DNA from 4 places in the Lysinibacillus sp. NPDC093692 genome. Region 3 is predicted to be linked to each of the others. Evidence: riboswitches for the same ligand, from Rfam matches in the RefSeq annotation. Region 3 holds a riboswitch; each other region holds the start of a gene.
What was found. Region 3 has a riboswitch for thiamine pyrophosphate ahead of ACQKN4_RS10755 (ABC transporter substrate-binding protein). Riboswitches for the same ligand answer to the same signal wherever they lie in the genome.

Region 1: another riboswitch for thiamine pyrophosphate. It lies ahead of thiM (hydroxyethylthiazole kinase); the one in region 3 lies ahead of ACQKN4_RS10755 (ABC transporter substrate-binding protein).
Region 2: another riboswitch for thiamine pyrophosphate. It lies ahead of thiT (energy-coupled thiamine transporter ThiT); the one in region 3 lies ahead of ACQKN4_RS10755 (ABC transporter substrate-binding protein).
Region 4: another riboswitch for thiamine pyrophosphate. It lies ahead of thiW (energy coupling factor transporter S component ThiW); the one in region 3 lies ahead of ACQKN4_RS10755 (ABC transporter substrate-binding protein).

What each region holds. Positions count from the first base shown of each region.
Region 1 is NZ_JBNNUW010000005.1:127,972-133,509, reverse strand. It holds gene thiE (thiamine phosphate synthase) at 1-398, opposite strand, end outside; gene thiD (bifunctional hydroxymethylpyrimidine kinase/phosphomethylpyrimidine kinase) at 388-1,212, opposite strand; gene thiM (hydroxyethylthiazole kinase) at 1,212-1,967, opposite strand; TPP riboswitch at 2,054-2,152, opposite strand; gene mbcS (acyl-CoA synthetase MbcS) at 2,396-3,985, shown strand; gene tpx (thiol peroxidase) at 4,323-4,826, shown strand; gene ACQKN4_RS07655 (class I SAM-dependent methyltransferase) at 4,916-5,538, shown strand, end outside.
Region 2 is NZ_JBNNUW010000016.1:72,131-77,668, forward strand. It holds gene ACQKN4_RS16745 (AAA family ATPase) at 1-1,755, shown strand, start outside; gene ACQKN4_RS16750 (DUF4870 domain-containing protein) at 1,962-2,294, opposite strand; TPP riboswitch at 2,422-2,529, shown strand; gene thiT (energy-coupled thiamine transporter ThiT) at 2,660-3,220, shown strand; gene ACQKN4_RS16760 (DUF7010 family protein) at 3,466-4,011, shown strand; gene map (type I methionyl aminopeptidase) at 4,333-5,088, shown strand; gene ACQKN4_RS16770 (hypothetical protein) at 5,113-5,538, opposite strand, start outside.
Region 3 is NZ_JBNNUW010000008.1:54,415-59,952, forward strand. It holds gene ACQKN4_RS10740 (serine hydrolase) at 1-228, opposite strand, end outside; gene ACQKN4_RS10745 (MFS transporter) at 479-1,765, opposite strand; gene ACQKN4_RS10750 (TetR/AcrR family transcriptional regulator) at 1,829-2,437, opposite strand; TPP riboswitch at 2,690-2,800, shown strand; gene ACQKN4_RS10755 (ABC transporter substrate-binding protein) at 2,934-3,929, shown strand; gene ACQKN4_RS10760 (thiamine-binding protein) at 3,931-4,224, shown strand; gene ACQKN4_RS10765 (ABC transporter permease) at 4,221-4,991, shown strand; gene ACQKN4_RS10770 (ABC transporter ATP-binding protein) at 4,969-5,538, shown strand, end outside.
Region 4 is NZ_JBNNUW010000001.1:450,396-455,933, reverse strand. It holds gene ACQKN4_RS02000 (MFS transporter) at 1-313, shown strand, start outside; gene ACQKN4_RS01995 (glycerophosphoryl diester phosphodiesterase membrane domain-containing protein) at 578-2,377, opposite strand; TPP riboswitch at 2,764-2,871, shown strand; gene thiW (energy coupling factor transporter S component ThiW) at 2,972-3,472, shown strand; gene ACQKN4_RS01985 (EVE domain-containing protein) at 3,546-4,025, opposite strand; gene ACQKN4_RS01980 (ketosteroid isomerase family protein) at 4,041-4,364, opposite strand; gene ACQKN4_RS01975 (MarR family winged helix-turn-helix transcriptional regulator) at 4,408-4,830, opposite strand; gene ACQKN4_RS01970 (VWA domain-containing protein) at 5,130-5,538, opposite strand, start outside.

The sequences.
Region 1 (5,538 bases), on a different contig from region 3:
GGACCAATTCCTACATAGTCAGCACCATATTGTAAAGCAGTTATTAATTCCGCTTGAGAATGAACAGAAACACCTAGTATCATGTTGCCAATTTTTTTACGTACCATTGACACAGGAAAATCTTCTTGGCCAATATGAACACCATCTGCTCTAAGTTTTATAGCTAGCTCTACATCATCATTAATAATAAACGGAACATGATACTGTTGACAGAGCTTTTGACATTTACGAGCAAAATTTTCATAGGCTCGTCCAGTAAGGGTATTTGGCCCTTTTTCACGGTATTGAAACATAGTAATTCCGGATTGGAGAGCTTTTTCTAATACAATTATTGGCTCCTGATTGAAAACATTACCTGTACCCATAATAAAATATAGCTGTAAATCGTCACGTTTCATGTATGATCACCTCGCAGGAATCCTTATACTGTTGATAAGCAAAATGATTTGTTGGACCATGGCCATTCCCAATAGATAAATCATGAGTTATTGCTAATTGAATAAATTTTTTAGCTTCCTCAATTGCCTTTTCTATAGGTAGCCCAAGGCCAAGAAAAGCAGTTAATGCAGCGGAAAATGTACAGCCTGTACCATGCGTGTTTGCTGTTGCAATACGAGTAGATTGCATAGAAAATGATCCACCATCTTGAAAAAATACATAATCAGTAGCATGACATATATCCTCTAAATGACCGCCTTTCATAACGACGCATTGAACACCTGTCTGTAATAAAATCTGGGCTACTTCTTTAATATCTGCTATAGAATTAATTTTTCTTCCAGAAAGGGTTTCGGCCTCAGGAATGTTAGGTGTTACAATTGTTGCTAAAGGTAGCAAATAATTTCGTAATGCCTCAATTGCTTCTTGCTGTAATAAGCTCTCGCCACCTTTTGCAATCATAACAGGATCTACAATAAGTGGAATATTTACTTCGGCTAAAATATGTGCAATTGATTGGATGATTTCGGAGGAAAACAACATTCCTGTTTTAATAGCACTAATTGAAAAATCCTCGATTAGCGCTTTCAGTTGTTTTTCAACAAAGCTCACTTCAATTGGTAAAACATCTGATACACCCAAAGTATTCTGGGCCGTTAAAGCTGTAATGACAGACGTTCCAAATACTTTTAATTCCTGGAATGTTTTTAAATCAGCTTGTATACCTGCACCGCCGCCACTATCTGAACCGGCAATTGTCGTTACAATATGCATTATTCTTCACCTTCCTTTGAAAGGCGATGTAGTTCATTCAATACAGCTATTTGAAAATCGCCAATGAATCGAGTAGAAGAAGCGGCTTTTTCTGCTAATTTTTTATAAAGTGATAATGTTTCTAGTAATTGGTCAAATGGTTGATCTCCTGCGGTGATAGAGGCACAACATATTGCACTCAATAAGCAGCCTGTTCCAGTAACTTCTGTCATTTGCGAATTTCCACCTGTAACCCATTGCTGAAGTTTGCCGTCAGTAATAAAATCCTTTTCACCGGTCACAATAACAATACAATTGTATTGCTGAGCTATTTTTTGTGCCTCCATTTCTAAAGAAATTGAACCACTACCACTATCTACGCCTTTTTGTTGCCAGTCTACATTGGCAATTGCTGCAAGCTCTCCGATATTGCATCGAATCGCCGCAAATTTTATTTTCTCCAATAATTGCTGTACCGTTTGTTTCCGGTAAGTCGTTGCACCGGCTGCAACAGGATCTAAAACAACCGGAATGCCAAGAATATTTGCTTTTTTCCCTGCAAGTAACATGGATTCTTTCATTCGCTCATTAAGGGTCCCAATATTGATCAATAAGCCTGAGGCGATTGTGACCATTTCTTCAACCTCATGACCGTCATCAGCCATGACTGGAGAAGCGCCTATTGCTAATAAGCCATTTGCTTGGAAATTAGCAACCACATAATTCGTTATGCAATGAATAAGTGGATTTTGTTTACGGATCGTTTGGAAAATCAATTTAAGTCCTCCTCGTTGGATGGACGTAAGCGTGCAAAAAAGGCCCTTTTTCGTGCAAAAAACACGTAAAAGAGCCTTTCATCAGTAAGTCGATGTGAATTGCTCCCTACGTCAGTATTAACTAACAGGTTCAAAGGGTCAGGTTTTACCTTCTCAACTCTTAATGAGTCCCCCTGCAATCATGCTTTTAGTTGACCAAAATGTACCATATTATTCATTCGCGTTCAATAGGGAGTTTTTTATTTTCATTCAGCAACTCTGTACGAAAGCGACGATTACGCCAATTTGAAATGAATAGAAGCAATACGTGACTGATGCCATATAGCGGAGCATGATAGTTGTCACGACTTTAATAAATTAGAGTGAATTCAATTGAAAATGATAAAAATTGAGTTTTATAATGGGCGTAACAAAAGGGGGCAATTGCCATGAAAAGAGAAGATTTAATCGCACCAGAATGGTATAACATTTCAGAAGAAATTGAAAAATATGCACAGGATCCTACGAAAAATGCATTATTAGTTTATAGCGAAGACGAGGAAATTCAGTACTTAACATATACAACTTTACTTGAAAAGGCGAATCAGGCAGCACATGTATTTACCTCCCAAGGTTTAAAAAAAGGCGATGTTATTTTAGTCATGGTACCGAGATCAGTGGAAGCATATATCGTGTATATTGCAGCTTTGAAGGCAGGTTTAACTATTATACCTAGTTCAGAAATGCTGAGAACTAAAGATATTGAATATCGAATCAATCATGCCGATGCAAAAGGAGTTGTTGCATTTGAGCCTTATATTGAACAATTTGATAATGTGGAAAATTTACAAGCAATAAAGCAATTTGTCATTGGTCATGCACATGAACCTTGGCAACCGTTGCTTGAAAGAATGCATAGCCAACCAACATCTTATATAAGCTCTACTCCAACTAAGAGTACAGACATTGCATTTTTAGCATATACAAGTGGTACAACAGGCAATCCAAAGGCAGCGGTGCATACACATAGCTGGGGTTACGCACACTTGCGAACTACTGCACCAAATTGGTTAGGTGTTCAAGAGGGTGACATTGTTTGGGGAACAGCAGCTCCAGGCTGGCAAAAATGGATTTGGAGTCCGTTCCTCGCTACTTTAGGAAGTGGTGCAACAGCATTTGTTTACAAAGGTCACTTTGATGCGGCAACTTACTTTAGACTGATTGAAAAATTCAATATTAATATTCTGTGTTGCGCACCAACCGAATATCGATTTATGGCGAGTCTTGAAAATTTACAAGATTTTAATGTAAGTACAATACGTCAGGCTGTGTCAGCGGGTGAACCTTTAAATAGTGAAGTGATAAAAGTATTTTCCGAAGTTTATAATTTACAAGTACGAGATGGCTATGGACAAACAGAGAATACATTACTTGTTGGTACAATGGTAGGGATGGAGTCTAGAATGGGATCAATGGGCAAACCTACTCCGGGTAATACTGTTGAAATTATAAATGATCTTGGAAATCCTGTTGCGGTTGGGGAAATTGGAGATATTGCTGTACACTGTGAAACGCCCGCGTTATTTAAAAAATATTTAAACGATCCAGAACGGACAAATTTACAATTTAGAGGCGATTGGTATATTACCGGAGATCGTGCATACAAAGATAATGATGGTTATTTTTGGTTTGAAGGACGCGGGGATGATGTCATTATTTCGTCTGGGTATACGATTGGACCATTTGAGGTAGAAGATGCATTGTTGAAGCATCCTGCAGTGAAAGAAACTGCCGTTGTTGCAAGTCCAGATGAGATTCGTGGAAATCTCGTGAAGGCGTTTGTTGTGCTCTGTGAAGGAGAAGTTGGTAATGAAACACTTATAAAAAAACTACAAAGCCATGTAAAAACTTTAACAGCCCCATATAAATACCCTCGTAAGATTGAGTTTGTTACTGAGCTGCCAAAGACCTCATCAGGCAAAATTCGTCGTGTCGAATTACGAGAGCAAGAAAAAATCCATTTTATCAAGCATCATTAATTTCCTAGGAAATAATGTCGAAAATCAAAGTTCCTGCTTTTTTATAATATTAGGTAATGTATTATAGGTTGAATAAGTTAAAGTTTTTGCAAAGTGTTGGAGATCAACTTCGTATTAGGGTGATAAGCCATATTATTTGGGGGAGACATCATTAGTTAGTTGGAAAATCAACCCTACATTATTTTAATGAACTTGGAAAAAGGTGCAACCTTAAGTAAACATGGCTGAATAGGTGCGAAAAGATTTTTCAAAAATATTTTTGATAAGCTGTCTCAGTTGCAATTAATTCCCTCCATTTAGTAATATTAAGTACATATGATGATTAGGAGGCGTTTATATGGCACAAGTAACATTTAAAAATGGTCAAGTAACACTTGTAGGGAACGAAGTAAAGGTTGGAGATCAAGCACCAGATTTCTCTATATTAGCGAATGACCTATCACCTGTTACATTAAAAGATTCAGAGGGGAAAATTCGTTTATTTAGCGTGGTACCATCATTGGATACTGGTGTATGCGATGCACAAACACGTCGTTTTAATGAAGCAGCAGCTGGCTTAGGTGATAATGTAGTAATCTATACAGTATCTGTTGACCTTCCATTCGCTCAAAAACGTTGGTGTGGTGCAGCAGGTATTGATGCTGTTCAAACAGTTTCAGATCACCGTGACCTGTCATTTGGTGAAGCATATGGTGTCTATATTCAAGAGTTACGTCTTCTAACACGCGCAGTATTTGTTGTGGATGCAAATGACAAAGTGACATATGTGGAATATGTTCCTGAAGCAACAGACCATCCAAACTATGAAGCGGCAATTGCAGCTGTCAAAGCACTAGCATAATTTATTGATTTTAGGCTAAGATATTACTAGACAAAGGGGCTGTGACAAGTTTTTGTCACGGCTCTTTTCTGCGTGAAAGGAAGTTGTGTATGGAAAACATCGAGAAGTTGTTTGGTATGCTAAATGAACATGCTGAAAAGATAGAAAAAGAACATAATATTACATTGCTAGAGGGTATTCTAGATGGCTTAGAGGCATGGCTAGGTGGGGAAGTTGATTTTTCACAAGAAGGTGCTACGAAGGAAGATGTGCGCAAAGCGATTCAAATTGCTGTTTTAAAGGGAATGCGAAAAGGCTCTCAGCCGAATCATCAGATGACACCAGATACTCTTGGGTTATTAGTTGGTTATTTTGTGGAGCAACTATTTGCAGATCGTCTAAAAACCGAAAAAATTTCGATTTTAGATCCAGCAGTAGGTACAGGGAATTTACTCCTAACAGTTATGAACTTATTAGACGAGAAAATAGAGGCAACAGGTGTAGAGGTTGATGAACTGCTTATTCGTATAGCTGCTGCTACAGCTGATTTGACAGAGCAGCCTGTTTCCTTATACCGTCAAGATGCGTTACAAGATTTATTAGTAAGTCCTGCAGATGCTATTGTTTGTGATTTACCAGTGGGATATTATCCGAATGAAGATATCGCATTAGACTATGAGCTGTGCCCTTCAGAAGGGTTGAGCTATGCGCATCATTTATTTATTGAGCAATC
Region 2 (5,538 bases), on a different contig from region 3:
AAACAACTTGAGCCATATGAAGGTTTTTTAGAACAGTTACCGAAGCTAAAAGAGCAAGTATCATACTTAGCGCAAGTTGAAAAATACACTAGAGCAGTAGAAATGGCAGAGCAGGATGTAGCCATGACTAATGTTCACTATCAAGAAAGTAAGAAAGCTCTTCAAAAGTTGGAGCAGCAATGGATTGCGAGTCAGGCAAGTATTTTAGCACAGCAGCTTAAGGATGGAGAGGCTTGCCCAGTGTGCGGTAGTACAACACATCTCGAAACACATCGTGAGCAATTAGAGATGATCGAATTAGCACAGGTGGAAGTTTTGCGAGTAAAGGCTACTAATGCTGAGCGCAAGTTTTTAGAGAAAGAAGCTTTATTGAATTCTTCAAAGCATCTTCTGCAAGAGGCATTAGAACAGTTAGAGTTGAATGAGGTTGATCAATCGAACCAAGCACAAATTGTAGCTTCCTTACAAAATATAGAGCAACAAATTACTATCTTAAAAGTAGTAAGCAATCAATTGTCTGATGTACGCATGCAACAAAAGGATCATCGTGCACGAATGGAGCAGCTACAAGAAAAGCAATTAAAGCTAGAGCAATATTTAGCTGAAAAGACGAAGGAATTGACTAAACAACAAGTAGTTGTGGAAGAGCAGCAAAAACATATTCCAGAAAATCTTACGACGCTATATGCAATGAAACAGGAAATTGCTCATATAGGTTCTCAAAAGGTTGCCTTACAAACTGCGTGGACTATTAGCCAACAAAGTTTGCAAGCTGCCAAGGAAGCAGCAAACAATGCTAGAATGACCGTCGAAATAGCGAAACAGGCTTTTGAGGAGCTAAAGCTGAAAATGGATGAAAAGCGCGAACAATTTTCAGTAAGTATGAAGGAAGCCGGCTTTGAAAGCTATGAAGAATTTGCTACTGGGAAGCGTAGCGTGTTGCAAATAGAAGCTTTACGGAAGGCATGCAGTGATTATGCTATGCAAATCCACACTTTACAGGTGCAAATTACTGAGGGAGCGAAGCACCTTAAAGGACAAGAGAAACAAGATTTAACGGCAATGGAAGAAAAGTTAGAGATGCTTCGTGTAACCTATGAGGAAGCCTTTAAAGTATTGCAGCAGATGGAAGGATTTGCGAAAGCTTGCACAGACTTTATCGAAAAAGTAGAGGAAGCGGAGCTGGAAATACGCTTACTTGAAAAAGAAGCGGGACGAGTAAAGGAACTTTATGCAATGTTAAATGGGCAAAATGTGAAAAAGCTGTCCTTTGAGCGTTATATTCAAATCAATTATTTAGATAAAATTACAGAGGCAGCAAATGTCCGGCTTTATCATTTATCCAACGGTCAATTTGAGCTACGACGTTCAGATCGTTTAGAAAAGCATGCTAAGCAAAGTGGACTTGGGCTAGATGTGTATGATGCCTATACAGACCAATTACGTGATGTAAAAACATTATCAGGGGGAGAAAAGTTTAATGCTTCTTTAAGTCTTGCCCTTGGGATGGCAGATGTCATTCAAAGCTTTCAAGGTAATATCCGTATTGAAACAATGTTTATTGATGAGGGCTTTGGTTCTCTTGATGAAGAGGCATTAAATAAGGCGATTGATACGCTTATTGATTTACAAGATTCTGGACGCATGATTGGCGTCATTTCGCACGTTGCAGAGTTAAAAGCTACAATGCCTGCAGTGTTGCACGTTGAAAAAACAATGAATGGTCACAGTCAAACATATTTTGAAGTGAAATAAAAAAGAGGCGTATTTCCGATGTGTGGAAATACGCCTTTTTATTACTTTTTATTTACGTTAGGATATGTTCCTTTTTTTGCAGCGATTACTTTTTTTACAATTGGAATAACGATTGGTGCTAATTTTACGGCGGTTTTGACAACTTTAGATACTTTCAAAAAATAACAGCTCCTTTTAGTACTCTCTGTTCAAGGTTGAAATGAAACTTATCGGATAACGCGAACTGCTTGAATAATATTCCAAATGACAATTCCGATTGAAACAAGAATGTAAATCAAAAATGAAACTAACCAAATGATAAGAAAAGAACTACTACCTGAATCTGGTTCAAAAGTGTTGAATGATAAAGTTGAGAAAATAAAGACTGCAAAAAATATTATTCCAAATACGACTGGGATTAAATGTGATATTAATGCTCGAAGAGAATGACTCTTTACGTCGTTATCTTTTGAAACAAAGTAAACGACTAATGGCACAATAAAGGGTGCAAAAAAGATACTGAGATAACTAAAGGCAGATAAAATTTTTTGGTTCTCCATAGTTGTACCTCCTTTTTAAATATTTACGCATGAAAAACAGTAAAGTTTCAAAAAAAATTAATGTGGAAGAGGTTGTAATCGTTACAGTGTTTGCGTACAATGAGGTTGTTCAACTAAATTAAGATGTAACGACCACAAGGGGAGCTGATGATGTCAGCTGAGACTGGGCACGTAATGCCTTAACTCTTTGAACCTGTAAGTTAACGCTTGCGTAGGGATGTGGATAGAAACCGACACTTTTACGATGTGAGGCTCTGTCCTGGCATCGTTTTTTTATCTTTATTGATGCTAGATAGGGACATATTTGCCAACTGATTTCTATTCCTGCTCTTGTATCCTACATCGGAACAAAGGAGAGAATAATTATGGACAATAAAAAACTATTAATGCTTGTGGAAATTGCGATATTCGCAGCGATTGGCCTTGTGCTTGATCAGGTTTCCTTTAAAGTATGGGCACAAGGAGGCTCTGTTAGTCTCGTAATGGTGCCAATAATGTTAATAGCATTTCGCTGGGGCCTTATTCCAGGCATGGTAACGGGTTTACTTATTGGTGTTATGCAAACAATGTTTGGTGCCTATATTATACATTGGCTTCAAGGAACACTTGATTATGGTGTTGCCTTTACGGTAGTAGGCTTAGCGGCCGTAGTGCGTGGGCCAGTGCTTGAGGCAGCAAAAGATTTAAATAAAAAGAAAATGGCGCTTTATATTATTGTAGGAACGGTATTAGCGGGCTTTTTACGTTATGCAGCACATACCATTGGAGGCGCTGTATTTTTCGCAGAGTATGCTGGCAATCAAAATGCATGGGTTTATTCAATCATCTATAATGGAACATATATGCTACCAGCAACGATTTTAACAGCGATTGTCGGTGTTTTGTTATTTACGGCAGCACCTCAATTAATGCAACGAAAATCATAATGATTATGCCCTTCACATGAGTGAAGGGTTTTTATTTTTAGGCTGTTAAAGATTGTTGCTATCAAAACATAAAGACAGATTAAATTTAGATACTGTGCAGTAATCAAGTTTCCCTTCCTAAGCAATTTCTCCATAGCTTTCAGTTATGACAAAAATTGCATTATTGAATAATCAATGGTAAAAATAGTTGAATGATGGTATATTATATAAATCTTTTGCCGATTTTATGAAGGGGGAGTGCGTTAATGAATAAAACACTTGAAAATTTACAAAAAGAAATTATATTTGAAGCAAAAAAAGGATACCCCATTTTGCTTTCTGGCGCCGTTGTCTTTTTAATTTTCGCCTTTATGCCCTTAGTTTTCCCAATAGAAGCTATACGTTTAATTTGGATATTTGGCTTAGGTGTCATCTTTCCTATTGGGATTGTCATTAGTAAAATTCTGGGTGTTAATTTACTCTCTACTGACAACCCTTTAGGTACTTTAAGTGGAATAGTAGCAGCTCCTCAAGCTTTTTATATACCTGTATTTATAATTGTGTATATGAAAATACCTGAATACCTGCCCTTCACAATTGGCCTACTAGCAGGCTCTCATTTTCTGCCTTACATATGGATTTATAAAAGCAAAGCATATTTATTTGTTACTTTAGGAATCTGTCTTTCTGCTCTAATTTTAGGTGGCTTCTTTGTTGGTCAAGCTTTCACTCTAGTACCTTTAGCAATGTCTATTGTTTATGGAGTTGGTGCTCTTTTAATTCTAAGAGAACTCAAAGTCAGTCATGTTTAAGCACCTATTGTCAGTTGAATAACAGTAAACCACTGAATCTTTTTAAAAAGCATCTGAATAAAGGTGCTTTTTGTCTTTTCTAGTGCTGCAACTGTGAAATAGTTAGATTCAGTTAGCGGAAAATAAAAAAGCAGAGTTAAGCGAAGCGCCAGCAACAAAGCGCCCAGCCGGAACGGAAATCAATCTCACGTTATGGAGATAAGCCTGTTTTCAGCACTTTATAATTTAAGATGGCATATAATATTTAAAGCGTTTAGCGTTTTAAGCATAGAAAGTTATGTTATATTAAATAGTAGATATTAGATGAAAGGGACGTTAAAAATGATTGTAAAAACGCAAGAAGAAATTGAAGCCTTTAAAAAAATCGGCCGTATTTGTGCTGAAATTCGTGAAGCAATGAAGGCTGCTACAAAACCAGGTGTAACAACACTAGAACTAGATGAAATTGCAGGCCGTATGTTTGCTGAGGCCGGAGCAGTTTCTGGACCTAAAGGGGAGTATGATTTCCCAGGATACACATGTATTAGTGTTAATGAGGAAGTCGCACATGGTATTCCAGGTGAACGTGTGATTAAAGAAGGAGATATCGTCAATATAGATGTATCTGGTTCATTAAACGGCTATTTTGCTGATACAGGCATTTCATTTGTAGTTGGTGAAGGTTATGAGGATAAAGAAAAGTTGTGTCGCGTAGCCAAAAGTGCTTTTGATCGTGCGATGACAAAAGTAAAAGCTGGATCAAAATTAAACCAAATCGGAAAAGCTGTTGAGCGTGAAGCATATGCTAATGATTTAACAGTGATTATGAACCTAACAGGACATGGTTTAGGTCGTTCTTTACATGATGAGCCAAACCATATTTTAAACTATTATGATGCATGGGATTCTACAATTATGAAAGAGGGTATGGTTCTTGCAGTTGAGCCATTTATCTCAGCGAAAGCGGAGCATATTGTGGAGTCTGGTGATGGCTGGACATTCGTTACGCCAGACAAATCATTAGTTGCTCAAATCGAGCATTCAATTATCGTTACAAAAGACAAACCAATTATTTTAACTTCACTTGATGAACAATAAAAAAGCTAAAATCCTGCTACCAATTTATTTTTGGTGGGCAGGATTTTTTTTAATAAATAATATACCGACAAGTAGCACCCCACATAAAAACAAGGCTGCCGTTGACACAAGTAGCTCATCAAAACCATTATGTAATACGACCCCTATATAGGACCAGATAAATACACTTGGATAGATAATATCAAAATAATGGAATCGAATATGTAGTGCTATTGCAACCCCAAGTGTCAGTAAAATAACTGCCCACAATGGATCACTAAGTCCAAAACCATTCCATTGGTAGGATGTTAGCGTGAAGCTTACATTTGTCATCAGGCTGAATGTAACCCATGCGAAGTAAATCGAGAAGGGTAAACGACCTGTAAGTGAGTTATTGCTGAAAGGGTACGTTTTGTACAACTTTGATAAATACAGTACTAAAATAAACGTACTGACGATTGACATGATAAA
Region 3 (5,538 bases):
TGTGTTTGCTGTTACATTTGAACCATCACTTAAAATACCCCATTGATTTTGATAAATCGTTTCCCTGTTTTCTAATATCGCCAATGATGCGCCGGGAATATTATACATATCTAAAGACTCTTCCATAAACTTTGTTATTTTTTGTTTAGTATCTTCCGTTTTAGCAGAAGCAGAAAAAGGGGTTAGTAGGAGTAGAAAGCTCCATAAAAAAATGATTGCTTTTTTCATTGTTTTTCTCCTCACATGAACAATCAAAGTTAAATTAAACTCTAATTGTTTCTTTTTTCTCTAATAAGTCAATTAACAATTTATACGTTTGATCAAGGTCAAATTCATCGAAATTTTTGTAGGGCTAGTTCATCGAAGCAAGCCAATAAAATACCGGCAAAGGCATCGGTTTCTTTGGCCGCAACGTTTAGGTTCTTTAGGGGATTAGAAAGACTTTCTCTATTTAGCTTCACAGTATTTGTTGCTTCTCTTAATTAGAAACAGGTACTTTTCTATCATCCCTTTCACTAACTTTAGCGTATAGCGTTTTTGTTATTATGTAGTACAAAAATGTACCAGTTAATCCTAGAATAAGGAGCAACCCGCTCATATATATAGGGGGAATCCACTGTCCAACGATGATCAATAACGAAGCTATAATCATTGCTCCATAGGTAGTTAAGCTATTAAAAGCCATATAGGTGCTACGAGCGTTAGAAGGGGCAAGTTCTCCTATCATCGCCTGTTTAATGGGCACAAACATCAGCTCACCAATTGTTCCAATAAACATGGCAATAAAAAGAATCAATACGCTATTTGAAGAAGCAAAGATACTAAAACATATAGAAAAGATCAACATACCTGTAACAAGAGTCCAGCGATCACTGCATTTTTTTAACAAGAATAATACAGCACTTGAGAGGAGAACTACAAGAATAGTATTCTCTGTTCGAAGAAAACCAAGCATTTTTGTGCCATCTACAATGAAATCTATTCCAAACAAAGAAGCTGAATGTTGAGGTATATCTTTTTCGAGACGAATCCCAATATAGTTTGATAAAGACTGTTCCAAGGTAAAGATCAAGATTGCTCCTAAAATATAAAACATAAATAGCTTATCTTTTAAAACGGTTGAATAAGTTTGAAACATTTCTACGGATGAAGATTTTTTCTTATGATGAGAAGACTTAGGTGAAGGCTCTGGTGAATAAGTTTCTGTGATGAAAAATACAGTCATAAAAACAGATAACAAAGTGACTAGTGAGATCCCAATAAATAATTCAAATAAGTAGTTTTTAAAAAGAAATGCCCCAACGATTCCACCAATTGCAGTTGATAAATTCCCTAACCAGTAGCTAATTGTAAATACGAGCTTTCTCGATTCAGAATTAGTAACATCAATCATCATAGCTTGTGCAGCTGGCTGAAACATGCCTCCACAAAACATATTAATGATGAAGAATGCTGCAGAAGTATAAGGAAGGTTAAACCAAGGGGAATTACAAAGTGCTATAAACAGATACGAAAGTAATAGTCCAATCTCAGAATAAATCATTATTTTTTTTCGCCCAATTTTATCTGAAATATGCCCTCCGATAAACCCTCCAAGGACCCCACTAATGACAATTATTATAAGAATAATAGCCGTTTTAGTAGCTCCGATATTTTGAGTAAAATAAATAGCCAGAAAAGGGATAACAGCCATAGAAATAAGACCGCCTAGAAATTGCATGACTAGGCGAAGTTTGATGTTGGGATGGATATCTCTCAATTTCATATAATCACTCCTATTTAATACTATATTGTCTACAGGTCCTGGCTGGGCAAAGGGGGAGAAGGCTTAGTTATTTTTGATAGGCCCAAATAATCTTAGAGCTTGTCTCGATATATCCTTCCGCATCACGTTTGTATATTCATCAATAAATGTTAAACGCATTCCGTTTAAGATGGATAAGTACGATTCAGCAATTAATGAAGGTGATTCTTCATAAAAGTAACCAAGCCTTTGACCTTCTTCAACAACCGGATAAATACTGTTTATAAATACTTTTACGAAATCATCTAGTTCTTTAAAAAGTTTTGGGAAACGATCAGGTCTTGCAAGAACCTGCTGAATGAGACGTAAGTATTCACTTTTCATTGAAAAAAGCTGTACATGACAATCTATCATTTCCTTCACAACTTCAAGAGGCTCACCTTTAAAGTGTTCTCCTATTTCAATAAAATAAGGTTTGATTTCCTTCAATGGCTCCAAAATAGCTGATTCATAAAGCGCTTCTTTTGAATCAAAATACGTAAATACGGTACCAAAACTAACACCAGCTTCTTTTGATATGTCGGCAACTTTTGTCTCCGCAAAACCAGTATCACTGTATAATTTAATGGCAGCGTTTAAGATAGTAGATCTTTTTCTTTTCTTTTTCTCATCATTAGTAAGTTTAGTTTCCATTTTAGATACTCCTTCCAAAATAAATGATTGATTGGTCAATCAAATTCTATTGTAATATGTTTCCATTGTCAATGTGTTTAAAGAATTTTTTGAATTTTATACCTAGTTATAACAGAAATACCTCAATGAAGGGCCATAGCAGTTAGATGATTAGAAATGAGGCAGCTTAATAATAATTCATCACTATCTGTAAACAGACCCTTGTCATTTCCGGATTGATATGGGTATAATAATCATCGAAAAGTTCATATGGAAAGAATGTAGGGGGGCTGGTAGTTGCCAGCTGAGATTGTGTCCGATAGACGCTGACCCTTTGAACCTGATTTGGCTCGTACCAGCGTAGGGAACATCTATTCAAAAAAGAAAATTTTTGATACTGATTGTAAAACGTCTGGGAGGAATCCTAGGCGTTTTTTATGTTTTCAGACTTTTGTTTCCCTCTGGTAAAGACATTCATTTATGAACACTTTCACACTACTTACTTGGAGGATTCAGCATGAAAAAATGGTTATTGGTCCTAATGGTTGCACTTTTTACATTAGTGGGCTGTAGCGAAAAAGAGGCTAAAAAGGATGCTAAAGGATTAACAAAAGTATCGGTAGTTCTTGATTGGACACCGAACACAAATCATACAGGTTTATATGTAGCTGAAAAACTTGGCTACTTTAAGGAACAAGGTTTAGATGTTGATATTTTATTACCTGGCGAAACGGGTGCAGATCAGCTTGTAGCATCAGGAAAGGCTCAGTTTGGCGTAAGCTATCAGGAAGGAATTACACAGGCGCGTGTGCAGGATGTACCATTAGTATCGATTGCAGCGATTATACAACATAATACTTCGGGTTTCGCATCTACCGCATCAAAAGGCATTACGTCACCAAAGGATTTTGAAGGGAAAACTTACGGTGGCTGGGGTGCACCGCTTGAAAAGGCTGTACTACAATCACTTATGCAAACAAAAAATGCGGATATTAATAAGTTAGATATCGTCAATGCAGGCGATTTAGATTTCTTCACTATGATGAAAAAAGATATTGATTTTGCGTGGATTTATTATGCATGGACAGGTATTGAAGCAGAACTTCGCGGCGAAAAGCTGAACATGCTTTATTTAACAGATTATAGTGAGCAATTAGATTATTACACACCTGTGCTTGCTACAAATGAAAAAATGATTCAGGATAATCCTGAGACGGTAAAAGCTTTTGTCGCTGCTGCAGCAAAGGGCTATGAATATGCAATAAAACACCCTAATGAGGCAGCTGATAGTTTACTAGAAGCGGTACCTGATTTAGATAAGAACCTTGTGCATAAAAGTCAGGAATGGCTAGCAGATAAGTATCAAGACGACGCTGCACAATGGGGCGAGCAAAAATTAGCTGTCTGGGAAAACTACGCGAAATGGATGGCCGATAACAAAGTTTTAGAGGGCGAATTTAACGCAAAACAAGCATTTACAAACGACTTTTTACCGAAAAAGGGGACAAAGTAATATGGCAAACTCTTTAATAAGTGTACAAATTATCCCGAAAACTGAAACATATGAAGATGTGATCCCGTTTGTCGATGCAGCGATTGCAGTGATCGACACTTCAGGGGTGAAATATGAAGTTCATCCATTAGAAACGACAATGGAAGGCGAGCTTACGACTTTGCTGCAAATTATTGAAAAAATGAATGCCAAGATGATCGAGCTTGGCGCAATCAATGTCATTACGCAAGTGAAAATTTTATATCAGCCATCCGGTATTACAATGGATACGCTAACGGAGAAATACAAGGGATGAAGCAGGCTGTTAAACAAGGAAGGACGATAATTTTTATCGCCTTCCTCTTATTCATATGGGAACTAATTGTCCGTTTTGCTGATATTCCACATTGGCTTTTGCCTGCACCGAGTGCCATTTTGAAAGAGGGCTTTCAATCGTATGAGATGTTTGTGCCGCATGCTTTAGCTACGATCCAATTAGCACTTCTTGGTCTTGCTATCGGGATATTATGTGGGCTAACAGTTGCGGTGCTATTACATCGTTTTACGTTTATAAGGGAGCTATTTTATCCTATTCTCATTATGTCGCAAAATGTCCCGGTACTTGTCCTAGCACCATTATTAATCATTTGGTTTGGCTTCGGTTTATTGCCAAAGCTCATTATTATTTGTCTCGTGTGCTTTTTCCCTATTGTTATTTCGGCAATGGACGGCTTTCGTCAAACTTCGCCTGAGCTAAAGCATTATTTTGAGATGATCGGTGCAACGAAAGCCCAAACCTTTTGGAAGTTAGAATGGCCTTATGCGTATCCAGCAATTTTTTCAGGCATAAAGATTGCTGCTACCTATAGCGTTATGGGGGCTGTTATTGCGGAATGGTTAGGAGCGAAAATGGGGATTGGCGTTTATATGACATTGGCACAATCTTCATTTCGAACGGATCGTGTATTTGTAGCGATTTTTGCCATCGTATTTTTAAGTTTATTATTATTTAGTGCTATTCGATTACTAGAAAAACTTGTTGTGAAGGGGAGAGGAAACTATGCTAAGCATTCAAAACATTGATAAATCCTTTGATTCCCTTCCAGTTATCCGTAATTTATCTTTTGAGGTGAAGGACGGGGAATTTGTGGCGATTATCGGTCCGTCTGGCAGTGGGAAAAGTACACTTTTTCAATTAATTGGTGGTGTTTCTTCTATTGATAAAGGTGCTATTTTATTAAACGGCACAGATATCCAGAAAAAAAGAGGAACGATTGGCTATATGCCTCAGCAGCCATGTTTATTACCGTGGCGGACGATCATAGAAAACGTCACGATGGTTGAGGAGCTCCATGGAAAACCTAATGTCAACGTTGCGAAGGAATGGTTACATAAAGTGGGGCTCGCAGCATTTGTAAATGCATTTCCTAATGAACTGTCGGGTGGTATGCAACAACGGGTATCGTTTATTCGTGCAATTGTCAGTAATAAACCTATTTTATGTTTAGATGAACCATTTTCTGCACTGGATGAGTTTACAAGGCTTGAAATGCAGGCGTGGCTATTATCGATTTGGGAGAAATATAGAAAATCTATATTGTTCGTTACACATAATATTGAGGAAGCTCTG
Region 4 (5,538 bases), on a different contig from region 3:
ATTCGTATCTGGCTTTGCTCTTATTTTAGTGGTAGCGACAATCTTCTCTACAGCTACGACATTGATTCGTCCAGCAGTCAACACGTTGATTTCCAAGCTTGCTGAAAATGAACAGGGCTTTGCAGCTGGTCTGAACAATGCGTATATGAGTCTTGGTAATATGATTGGTCCAGCTTTAGCAGGTATTTTATTCGATTGGAATATGAACAGTCCTTATATTTTCGGGGCTATTATTTTAATGGCATGCTTCTTCCTTGCCCTTATTTGGACAATGAAAAAAGCCCCTCACCTTATGCATCCTGATACAAAATAGTCTGAAAAGTGATTGACTATTTTTACTAGCATGACCGCAACGATTAGATAACTCGTTGGACAATAGGAAAATTTTATTCACTTGCTGTATAGAGAAAGATTATTCATAAGAAGTTACCAACATAAAACTTGAGAAGTTGCAGACTGACAGTCATAATGTGCAACTATAGATAACACAAAACACCCGGTATTTAGCGCCTCGTGCGAAATACCGGGTGTTCATGCTTTATTCAAAAAAGAGCAGATGATATTTTCATTTCTGACCCTATTCTTTCTGTAACTTTTGAACGGTCTCCTTTGCGTCAACGGCAATGTCCGTTATGATGCCATCCACACCTAACGTATAGAGGTGTTCAACGCTCTTCACATCATTCACGGTCCAAACATAAATCGGCTTGCCAATTATTTTCGCTGAACTAATCAATCGTGGACGGGCGAAAGACTCTTCAACAACGAAGAAATCCGCGTCGAACTGATTAAGCGAAGCGAATGTAGCGAATATGACATACCCGACTGTTAAATCTGGTGCGGCCTTCTTCACTTTCTTTACGAGCTCATAGTCTAAGCTCTGGAGAATAATCTGTTGTTCTGCCTTATGTCTACGAATCGTATCCACTAAGATAGGGACAAAATTCTTTTCATGTCCATGTGTTTTGAGTTCCACATTAAGCTTGATTTTACCTTTCGTACGCTCCAACACCTCATCAAGAGATGGGACATTGTCTTGGAACTTGCCTACGCGCAGCGAAATTTGTTGAAGTTCGGCAAGGGAAAGATCAAAAACATTCACATTTTTGCCGGACAATCGTCTCAAATTCTCATCATGGATGACCGCAAGCTTGCCATCTTTCGTCTGCAGAATATCGAGCTCGATATAATCAGCACCTGTGCGAATGGCGCCTTCGAAGGCACCCATTGTATTCTCTATGCCTGAAGTGGTGTCGCCCCGATGAGCCATAATGATGAACTTTTCATTGGTTTCTCCCCAATCAGTCAACAGGGCAGTTGCTCCCCAGCCTATAACAATAAGAATGAACAGTCCGAATGTAGTCAGCATTGAACGATAACGTCGCATGAGCGAACGCTGCATATCGCGTCCTTTCCAGACAGTAGCATCGACTCCATCGGTATCAATGTTCACATGGTCATGGCCTTGATAGCGTACATAGAGCAAGGTGATGATGGTAATGAACATTGGAGTCATAATTAGTGTTGCGATATACAAACCAAGGCTTAGCATGACGCCAATGGTAGTCATTAATCTGGACTCACCATCCCCACTAGGAAGGAGAAGCACGATTAGGATGATTAAACAGATAAGTAGAATAAACAGAAACAGGAAGATTACTACCCATTCAAACACAGCTCTAACTAATGACCACTTACTACGCCAGAACAATCGCTTGCTCTCGCGAACAGCGTTCCAGAATCGATACTTGCCTTCCAATACCATAATCGGCAGAGCATAGATACAGATTAAGTTCAATGCCAAGATGAGCAGTCCGACGATAACAAGAGCGATAGTTCCGAAGGTTGTCTTCATCAGCTCGCCCGTAATAAAGTTTGGAACTGTCATATTAGGTAAAAGTGTTCCGCCGATGTTGGCATCAAGTAGCGGGAACAGGAGCAATAAATAGAGAGCAAGTCCGAAAACCCCGATGCGCCATAAGCCTGGTAAGCTAGAGATTGCCTTGAACAATACAGGGCGGATTCGTGGGCGCTTCTCCTGAATCCCGTAGTACGCAATATAGAAGAGAACCGTGAACTCTGTGTAAATGAGCATTATCGCAATTGGCACCATTACTAGTACACTAAGTAAGCCATATTTGCTGAACAAGAAGCGCAGAAGGTCATGATTGGCGGCTGCTTCGAAGCCCCCTACAGCCAGTAATTTGTTGAAAATTATGGATAACAACGGGATAAATACACTTATCGTTAGCAGTTTGTATATCAATTCAAATAAAAGAAAAGGACGGTACGCATACTTCCACACCTTTAAAATATCCCTCGTCATTTGAAATGGCATGAGTCTTAAACGATTCGTATTGGTTTGTTTGGTATTCATGGTTTTGGTTTTCCTTTAGTTAGTTTCGCGGTATATATTCCATTATATACCTACACATTTCCTCCAACAAGACTGCATAGTGGAGTGTAATAAGCTGAAAAATATTTTTGACCATGCACACGGAATGGAGAGAATCAATACATAAAAAGGCGGCAAATTATTGATCGCGCTTCAACTTTAGTTCTTCACTTGAAGGATTCCTCCCTATTTCTTTAGCGACGACACTTGTAGACCATCCATTGAGTATGTAGGAGTTCTAGCTCTGTTCTTTCGAGTGTGCTAAAATGTTAGTAACTATGATTGATTCCTCCTGTTAAACTCCTTGTATATCGAGGGAAACAGGCTGTCTTGACTACGTTATTATTAGAAAAATTAAGAGTTAAAATCATTACCACTAGGGGAGTCTTTTAAAGGCTGAGACGTATATTGTCATATACGGACCCTTTGAACCTGATCTAGTTCACACTAGCGGAGGGAAGTGGCGACACTTGCTTTTTACTATTTTAAATGCAAGGCCGCTTCCTAATGCTTATAGGGAGCGGCTTTTTTCTGGTTTATTAGCAATTCAATAAATACAAAATAGGAGTGGAAATTATGTCAATTCGAAAATTAACAATCATGGCCTTATTAGTAGCAATTGCCGTAGCAGGTTCTACCTTCGTTTCAATACCGACAGGAATTGCGCGTGCCTACCCTGTACAGCATGCCATTAATGTTATTGGCGCGATTATTCTTGGACCAGTGCCTACTGTTATGATCGCCTTTATCACAGCTATTATTCGTATTTTAACAGGTACAGGCTCATTATTAGCTATACCTGGCAGTGTCATTGGTGCTTTATGCGCCGCCCTTGCCTATAAATACAGCGACAAACAATGGCTCGCAGGTGTCGGTGAAATGTTTGGGACAGGTATTATTGCCTCACTCATTGCAGTGCCCTACGCACATTTATTAATGGGGACTTCTGTAGCTGCTTTATTTTTCATGCCAGCCTTTTTAACTTCAAGTACTATTGGTGCTGTATTAGGCATTGTCGTTGCTAGCAATTTGCGCAAGACAGTATTTGTAACTAACCTTAATACTCTTCTTAAATAAAGATTTAGGCAAATTTAAAAACGTTATTTTCTTAAGGGGAATTAAGAAAGTAACGTTTTTTGTCCAACCAAATTCACCCATACTTCAACGGTAATCCCATTTCATGAGCAATTAATAAAAAGTCCTTTTTGCTTATTTCAAAATGACCAAATCTGAATTTATAGCCATATTTCGATTTATCTTCTACAAATTCTAAAAAATCTAAGACTCTTTTTATTGGTACAGCTTTTGCATCTTTATAAAAGTCTATATCTCTTCGGAAAGGAATAAAATTTTCCGCCATTTGTAACTCGTATATTCGGTCGTCCTTTATCCTTCCAATTGCGGTAAATGCTCTTACAGGTTCATTACCATCTAGACTTTTTTTAGGAGAATAATAAATGATCCAATCTCCTTTTTGCATTCGTTTCAAAGGTCTTTCTTTGCCATGACATAACTGGCCGAACCCTCCCTTAACCCCTTTTTGTACATGATTAAGAGATACTACGCCAATCCAGTATTTCGTGTCTCTTTCAGGCGTAGGAAGAGGATTTTTATTAGGATATACTGACATAGCTTCCTTCTCCTTTTATTTCGGGATCATTGTAAATGATTTAATTTTTTCATTTTCAAGAATCAACTTTTCTTCCAAAATCACTGGGTTTGGCAAACCATCCCAAGTAGTCGAAATGATAGCTCTAGCTTCTATATCATCGCCTTCAATATTGTGGATCGTTAATTTAAAGCCTGTCGGCATAGATGACATGTAAAAGTTCTGTATTTCTTTTTTTCCTTTAAAAGTTTGACCTTTAAAATTTTTCAATTCCCCATGATTTGCATACATGTCAGATAAGTCGTGCCCCTCTACTTGCGCTCTTCTTAAATACTCCTTCATAACCTCTACTGCCTTCATATCTCAATCACCCTTTCCTTTTTTATTTATAAGGTTTTAATCCCTATGAACGATTTTCATATACTTTTTTCATAATGTTTTTTAATTGCTCTTTTTCTTCCCATGAGAGTACGTTTAAAACTTCATTCTCAGAAATCGTAAGGGTCTTCATTAATTTTTCTGCCAAATTTTCACCCTGTTCGGTAAGGCATATTAAATTTTCCCTTCTATTTTCTGGATTTTTTTCTCTATAAACATACTTTCTTTCTTCTAGACCATCGATAAAAAAGCGGACACTATTTTTATCTAACTTTAAAATCTGCCCTATTTGAATTTGGCTAAGTTTTTGGTCTTTTACAGCCATCATGATCCCGACTTCTCTAGATTTCATGTGAAATTTTTCGCTAATATATTGCTCGAGATTTTCCTCTAAAGCCTCCGCTAATTTAAAACTTAGAAAACCAAATGAATTCATTATATTGGTCATTTTTGAACCTCCAAATCGATAGTGCTTTTTAATGATAGTAATATTTTATTACTATCATCCATCATTACATTTATACACTTTATTTACAAGATAAATCAGCGGTTAGTGGATGTCGATAAAAATTATAAGTTGGGTGCTAAACCGCTAAAGTTTATCGATAAAATTCAAATGTTGGGCGATAAATTGCTAAAGTTTATCGACAAAGTGTAAATGTTGGGCGATAATCCCTGACAGCATAAGTCAAACGACAAAAAAACGATGGCTCATTGCTGTAAAGCGATGCACCATCGTTTTCTATGTTAATGTCGTTTTTTCATGCCCTTTAATAGCTGGGCAACATTTGTGTCCTCTGCCTGTATAGGTTTTTCCTCTATACGCTGTTCTTTTTCCTTCGGTCTTGTTAGGAAGCCCCAACCAAAGCGGCGAATAGTAATATCAATGAAGAATAGTAGCATCCCTGCTAATAAAAGCCATGTCGCGATATTTTGGCGTTCCGCTCCTTTTTTAGTAAATTCACGGAATACTTCGCTCGGTTCTTTCAAAACAGAGCCGCCTGTTTGCTTTGTTAGTTCTTTGACTAGCTTATCGTTCACCGGACGTAATTCATATTCAGCACTATAAGGTACACTTAAGCCAGCCTGGTAAATAGCTTGTTCTTCATCGGCAATACGGAAGAAGATGAGTCCTGGTTCTGCTTGTACGACTGCT